Regions from separate parts of the Anaerobacillus sp. CMMVII genome, predicted to be linked through region 2. Evidence: a T-box and tRNA genes for the amino acid it is inferred to sense, from the RefSeq annotation. Region 2 holds a T-box; the other holds one or more tRNA genes.
The links. A T-box is a leader RNA that pairs with one kind of tRNA and senses whether it is charged. The one in region 2 lies ahead of H1D32_RS21915 (glycine--tRNA ligase), so its partner is inferred to be a tRNA-Gly.

Region 1: it encodes a tRNA-Gly, which carries the amino acid that the T-box ahead of H1D32_RS21915 (glycine--tRNA ligase) is inferred to sense. The anticodon was not compared.

The regions. Positions count from the first base shown of each region.
Region 1 is NZ_JACEHK010000001.1:117,999-121,393, reverse strand. Features, by position in the region: rRNA gene H1D32_RS00610 (16S ribosomal RNA) at 1-448, opposite strand, end outside; tRNA gene H1D32_RS00605 (tRNA-Ala) at 694-769, opposite strand; tRNA gene H1D32_RS00600 (tRNA-Pro) at 777-853, opposite strand; tRNA gene H1D32_RS00595 (tRNA-Arg) at 949-1,025, opposite strand; tRNA gene H1D32_RS00590 (tRNA-Leu) at 1,123-1,211, opposite strand; tRNA gene H1D32_RS00585 (tRNA-Gly) at 1,229-1,303, opposite strand; tRNA gene H1D32_RS00580 (tRNA-Leu) at 1,311-1,394, opposite strand; tRNA gene H1D32_RS00575 (tRNA-Lys) at 1,426-1,501, opposite strand; tRNA gene H1D32_RS00570 (tRNA-Thr) at 1,523-1,595, opposite strand; tRNA gene H1D32_RS00565 (tRNA-Val) at 1,641-1,716, opposite strand; rRNA gene rrf (5S ribosomal RNA) at 1,724-1,839, opposite strand; rRNA gene H1D32_RS00555 (23S ribosomal RNA) at 1,990-3,395, opposite strand, start outside.
Region 2 is NZ_JACEHK010000017.1:86,290-89,684, forward strand. Features, by position in the region: gene H1D32_RS21905 (aminoimidazole riboside kinase) at 1-595, shown strand, start outside; gene H1D32_RS21910 (YfhD family protein) at 679-819, opposite strand; T-box leader at 1,133-1,310, shown strand; gene H1D32_RS21915 (glycine--tRNA ligase) at 1,545-2,930, shown strand; gene H1D32_RS21920 (methyl-accepting chemotaxis protein) at 3,105-3,395, shown strand, end outside.

The DNA.
Region 1 (3,395 bases), on a different contig from region 2:
ACAACAGAACTTTACGACCCGAAGGCCTTCATCGTTCACGCGGCGTTGCTCCGTCAGACTTTCGTCCATTGCGGAAGATTCCCTACTGCTGCCTCCCGTAGGAGTCTGGGCCGTGTCTCAGTCCCAGTGTGGCCGATCACCCTCTCAGGTCGGCTACGCATCGTCGCCTTGGTAAGCCATTACCTTACCAACTAGCTAATGCGCCGCGGGCCCATCCTGTAGTGTTAGGTAAACCCAACTTTTACTTTCGAGCCATGTGACTCAAAAGATTATCCGGTATTAGCTTCGGTTTCCCGAAGTTATCCCAGTCTACAGGGCAGGTTGCCCACGTGTTACTCACCCGTCCGCCGCTAACAATTGAGAGCAAGCTCTCAATTGTCCGCTCGACTTGCATGTATTAGGCACGCCGCCAGCGTTCGTCCTGAGCCAGGATCAAACTCTCCATAAAAGTGTTTGATATAGCTCAAAAATTTTGTTACATTGACGAGATATTTTACTACCTCTTTAATTCGCTTGGCTGTGTGTTCAGTTTTCAAAGAACAATACTAATGTCGTTTTAGCGACAAGAATTTAATTGTATCAGACTTTTATTAAATCGTCAACAACTATTTTTTTCTGTAAAATTGCGTGTAAACAACAACTTTACTATCTTAGCACTTATAAATAAGTAAGTCAATATTTATTTATAATTTTTGGTGGAGCCTAGCGGGATCGAACCGCTGACCTCCTGCGTGCAAGGCAGGCGCTCTCCCAGCTGAGCTAAGGCCCCATATAAATGGTCGGGAAGACAGGATTTGAACCTGCGACCCCCTGGTCCCAAACCAGGTGCTCTACCAAGCTGAGCCACTTCCCGAGATTACAAATTAATTTCACTAACCAAACATGCTCCTGAGCCACTTCGTTTGCTCGTCGCAAACCTGCAGTGATGCTCATTCGAGGTAGTTGGTTTGGTGCGCCCTGAGAGATTCGAACTCCCGACCTTTTGATTCGTAGTCAAACACTCTATCCAGCTGAGCTAAGGGCGCAAATAACTATAGTTAGTATAGTTATATATTCAATTATGCTTCTGCGTTGCAAGCTGCTCGTCGCATAATTGCGAAGAAGCGTTACAGGAAGCTAATTTGGTACCGAGGGCCGGACTTGAACCGGCACGATAGTCACCTACCGCAGGATTTTAAGTCCTGTGTGTCTGCCAATTCCACCACCCCGGCAAAGCAGACTATAAAATTGGAGCGGAAGACGAGGTTCGAACTCGCGACCCCCACCTTGGCAAGGTGGTGTTCTACCACTGAACTACTTCCGCAAATTTGTGGTGCGGGTGAAGGGACTCGAACCCCCACGTCAAAGACACTAGATCCTAAGTCTAGCGCGTCTGCCAATTCCGCCACACCCGCATATAAGAGTTATTTAACACTATAAATAACATGGTGAGCCATGAAGGATTCGAACCTTCGACCCTCTGATTAAAAGTCAGATGCTCTACCAACTGAGCTAATGGCTCCTGTTTAAAGGAAACTTAGAGTGCCGGCCAGAGGACTTGAACCCCCAACCTACTGATTACAAGTCAGTTGCTCTACCAATTGAGCTAGGCCGGCATATTAAGATAAGTTATTTTGTTCCACTTTTTTAGGCAAAAAATTTGGTGGAGGATGACGGGTTCGAACCGCCGACCCCCTGCTTGTAAGGCAGGTGCTCTCCCAGCTGAGCTAATCCTCCGGATTTTATCTAGCAACGTCCTACTCTCACAGGGGGAAACCCCCAACTACCATCGGCGCTGAAGAGCTTAACGGTCGTGTTCGGCATGGGAACGAGTGTGACCTCTTCGCTATCGCTACTAGATTATTTGAAGAAAGTTCATTCCTTCAAAACTAGATAACACACATTTAAGGCTTGAGTAAAATTCAATCCGTTTATTTAGAATTTGGTATTTACTGCTTCGAGCTACTCACGCAACTCAAAACTCTACACTCATCACTCTAAACTTATTTATAGGATAAGTCCTCGACCGATTAGTATCTCTCAGCTCCACACGTCACCGTGCTTCCACCCGAGACCTATCAACCTCATCATCTTTAAGGGGTCTTACTGGATTAACTCCAAGGGAAATCTCATCTCGAGGGGGGCTTCATGCTTAGATGCTTTCAGCACTTATCCCTTCCACACGTAGCTACCCAGCTATGCTCCTGGCGGAACAACTGGTACACCAGCGGTGTGTCCATCCCGGTCCTCTCGTACTAAGGACAGCTCCTCTCAAATTTCCTACGCCCGCGACGGATAGGGACCGAACTGTCTCACGACGTTCTGAACCCAGCTCGCGTACCGCTTTAATGGGCGAACAGCCCAACCCTTGGGACCTACTTCAGCCCCAGGATGCGATGAGCCGACATCGAGGTGCCAAACCTCCCCGTCGATGTGGACTCTTGGGGGAGATAAGCCTGTTATCCCCAGGGTAGCTTTTATCCGTTGAGCGATGGCCCTTCCATGCGGAACCACCGGATCACTAAGCCCGACTTTCGTCCCTGCTCGACTTGTAGGTCTCGCAGTCAAGCTCCCTTTTGCCTTTGCACTCTACGAATGATTTCCAACCATTCTGAGGGAACCTTTGGGCGCCTCCGTTACTGTTTAGGAGGCGACCGCCCCAGTCAAACTGCCCACCTGACACTGTCCCCGAACCGGATCACGGTCCTAGGTTAGAATTTCAATACAATCAGGGTAGTATCCCACCGACGCCTCCACCGAAGCTGGCGCTCCGGGTTCTCAGGCTCCTACCTATCCTGTACAAATTGTACCAAAATCCAATATCAAGCTACAGTAAAGCTCCATGGGGTCTTTCCGTCCTGTCGCGGGTAACCTGCATCTTCACAGGTAATATAATTTCACCGGGTCTCTCGTTGAGACAGTATCCAAATCGTTACACCATTCGTGCGGGTCGGAACTTACCCGACAAGGAATTTCGCTACCTTAGGACCGTTATAGTTACGGCCGCCGTTTACTGGGGCTTCAATTCAGAGCTTCTCCTTACGGATAACCCCTCCTCTTAACCTTCCAGCACCGGGCAGGTGTCAGCCCCTATACTTCGCCTTGCGGCTTCGCAGAGACCTGTGTTTTTGCTAAACAGTCGCTTGGATCTATTCACTGCGGCTCTCTCGGGCTTTAACACCCTATCAGAGCACCCCTTCTCCCGAAGTTACGGGGTCATTTTGCCGAGTTCCTTAACGAGAGTTCTCCCGAGCGTCTTAGAATTCTCTTCTCGCCTACCTGTGTCGGTTTGCGGTACGGGCACCTCTCACCTCGCTAGAGGCTTTTCTTGGCAGTGTAGGATCAGGAACTTCGCTACTTAAATTTCGCTCGCCATCACAGCTCAGCCTTCACGAGAAGCGGATTTGCCTACTTCT
Region 2 (3,395 bases):
TGTTTTTAAGATGAGTAAAATTCTTCATTATGGATCGATTAGCTTAATCAGTGAGCCATCGAGATCAGCAACAATTAAAGCGGTTAAGGTCGCTAAGGAAAATGGTTTAATCGTATCTTATGATCCTAACTTACGCCTTGGGCTATGGGGAAGTGCTGAACAGGCTCGAGAAATGATTGTTTCAATGCTAGGTGAAGTTGATGTTTTAAAGATCTCTGAGGAAGAATTAGAATTTATAACTGGTGAAACAGAGATTGACCAGGGAATTGCTGCATTAGCTCAATACAACATTCCACTTGTATTCATTACGTTAGGTGCAGAGGGAAGCTATGTTTTTGTAAACGGTGAAAAGGCTCATGTTGAAGCGATGAAAGTAGACGCTGTTGATACGACTGGTGCTGGAGATGCCTTTGTTTCGGGTATTTTATATAAGCTGCAAAAGCGCGGCAAAGGGATTATGAATTTATCTTTAGAAGAAGCGAAGGAAATTGCCGAGTTTGCCAGTGTCTCCGGTGGCCTAGCTGCCTCAACCAAAGGTGCAATGACCGCCCTCCCAACAATCAGACAAGTGAAGGATATACTAGAAGCTAAGTAGAGGCAATGAATTTAAGTGTAGAGTTAAGGTTTAAAAGGCCTCGAAGCCCTCACAACTCAAAACTCTACACTCAAAACTGCACCTTAGTCTCTCACATCATACTTACCATCAATTTCCTTGGCCCATTGCAGATCCTCGTCAGTTGTGGCAATGTCTTTCTTTGGTGTTTGCGGCAAACTATTTTTGTTTCTGTCACGTGTTTTTTGTTTACGAGCACGTCCCATTTGTATCAGCTCCTTTCTAATTTCTATTTTCTGCGGAGAGTAGCAGGGATATGTAACGAAAAATTATTGGGAGGATGTATATTTCTCGCATTTTTTTCTGAAAATAGGTTTGACGACACTTGTAAGATTTGGTATGATAAACAACAATAAAATTTAATAATAGATGTTCAAAAAGGAGGACGACAAGAGGTAAAAAGATCGAGGAAGCGTAGTTCTGAGAAACGGAGCGTATAGAGACAATACGTGAGTATCGGAAGAACAAGCTGACGAAGAGATTTGCCGCCTATTGTTTCCGGACTTTTTGTACTTACTATATAGAACTGTGAAGGACGAATAGTAGTTAAATTAAGCTTCCCAAGCGAGCTAGGGCCGGTGAGAGCCTAGCGAAGACATTTAACGAAACGGCAGTCTGGAGTTTTTACGATAAAGTGGGTATATGATCCTGTATACCAACTAGGGTGGAACCGCGGGAGATAACTCTCGTCCCTAGGCTAGAAAAGCCTAGAGACGGGAGTTTTTTGTATTTATTTGGTGTCAGACACCGCTCGTGGACAAAATCGTTGCGTTTTCCACGCTAGGTGGACGATAACTAACTGTCGTTGAAACGGCTTTTCAAATAATTTATAAGAGGTGTTTACCTCAGGTGGAAAAACAGAGTAATTTGTCCATCTGGGGTGTCAGACACCAAAAAAGGACACCAAAAAAATCTATAAGGAGTGACTAAAATGTCAAATGTAACTATGGATCAAATCGTATCGCATGCGAAGCACCGTGGGTTTATCTTTCCTGGCTCTGAAATTTATGGAGGTCTAGCAAACACGTGGGACTACGGTCCACTAGGTGTGGAGCTGAAAAACAATGTAAAAAAGGCTTGGTGGCAAAAGTTTGTTCAGGAGTCACCTTACAATGTCGGACTTGATGCTGCAATCTTAATGAATCCTCGTACATGGGAAGCTTCTGGTCATATTGGTAACTTTAATGACCCAATGATCGACTGCAAAAAGTGTAAAGCAAGACATCGTGCAGATAAAATTATTGAAAATGCGTTAGATGCAAAAGGAATTGAAATGGTTGTTGATGGTCTTTCGTTTGAAAAGATGGAAGAGCTAATTCAAGAGCACAACATCGTTTGTCCTGATTGTGGGGCGATGGATTACACATCAATTCGTCAGTTCAACTTAATGTTTAAAACCTTCCAAGGGGTTACTGAAACAAGCACAAATGAAATCTTCCTTCGTCCAGAAACAGCACAAGGAATCTTCGTTAACTTTAAAAATGTTCAAAGAACAATGCGTAAAAAATTACCGTTTGGTATTTGCCAAATCGGTAAGAGCTTCCGTAACGAAATCACTCCAGGGAACTTCACGTTCCGTACTCGTGAATTCGAACAAATGGAGCTTGAATTCTTCTGTAAGCCTGGTGAAGAATTAAAATGGTTTGATTTCTGGAAAGACTCAGCCGACAAATGGTTAACTGGTCTTGGATTAACGAAGGAAAACGTTCGTATGCGTGATCACGCTGATGATGAGTTATCTCACTACAGTAACGCGACGACTGATTTTGAATATAAATTCCCATTCGGTTGGGGCGAGTTGTGGGGTGTTGCATCACGTACGAATTTCGACTTGAAGCAACATATGGAGTTTTCTGGTGAAGACTTCAACTATCATGATCAAGAAACGAATGAGCGTTTCATTCCTTATTGTATCGAACCATCATTAGGTGCTGACCGTGTGACATTAGCGTTCCTAATCGACGCCTATAAAGAAGAACAATTAGAAGACGGCACAAGCCGTACAGTCATGCAGTTGCACCCAGCTTTAGCACCTTTTAAAGCTGCAGTCTTACCTTTATCAAAAAAATTATCTGATGGAGCACAAGCGGTATTTGCTGATCTTGCGAAGAGTTTCATGGTAGATTATGATGAAGCTGGTTCAATCGGGAAACGGTACCGTCGCCATGATGAAATCGGTACACCATTCTGTATCACTTATGACTTCGACTCTCAAGAAGATAACATGGTAACAGTTCGTGACCGCGACACAATGGAGCAAACACGCGTCGCAATTGCTGACCTAAAGAGCTTCTTAGAAGCTAAAATGCAGTTTTAATATCTGTTTGAAAACCAAGCTTAGAATAACTGAGCTTGGTTTTTTATTTTTTAGAATCAAAACCATTCACAAACATGTCGATTTGTATATAGTAAATGTCATTGTAGCTTTTATTCTATTAAAATATAATATACTAGATAAACTACTCAGTCAGCATAAGAAAGCGGTGTAAGAATGAAGAGTATCAAAACAAAATTAGTAGTCTTTTTTTCAGTAGTAATCTTTATTGCATCAAGTTTGTTAGGTTTTTTTATTTTAAATAATGCAAGCAAATTAATCGTTGCTGAAGCAGAGTCGGGGTTACAATCAGTCGTACAGGAAGGAGCACGACTCACCGAAAGTCGAATTGATAATCGATTTACCTACTTAGAAGGGTTGGCAAATATTGACGCGCTTAGTGACCCGAATGAAGATATCATGACAAAAATGTCGATCCTACTTCAAAAGGTCGAAGATAGCGGCTAC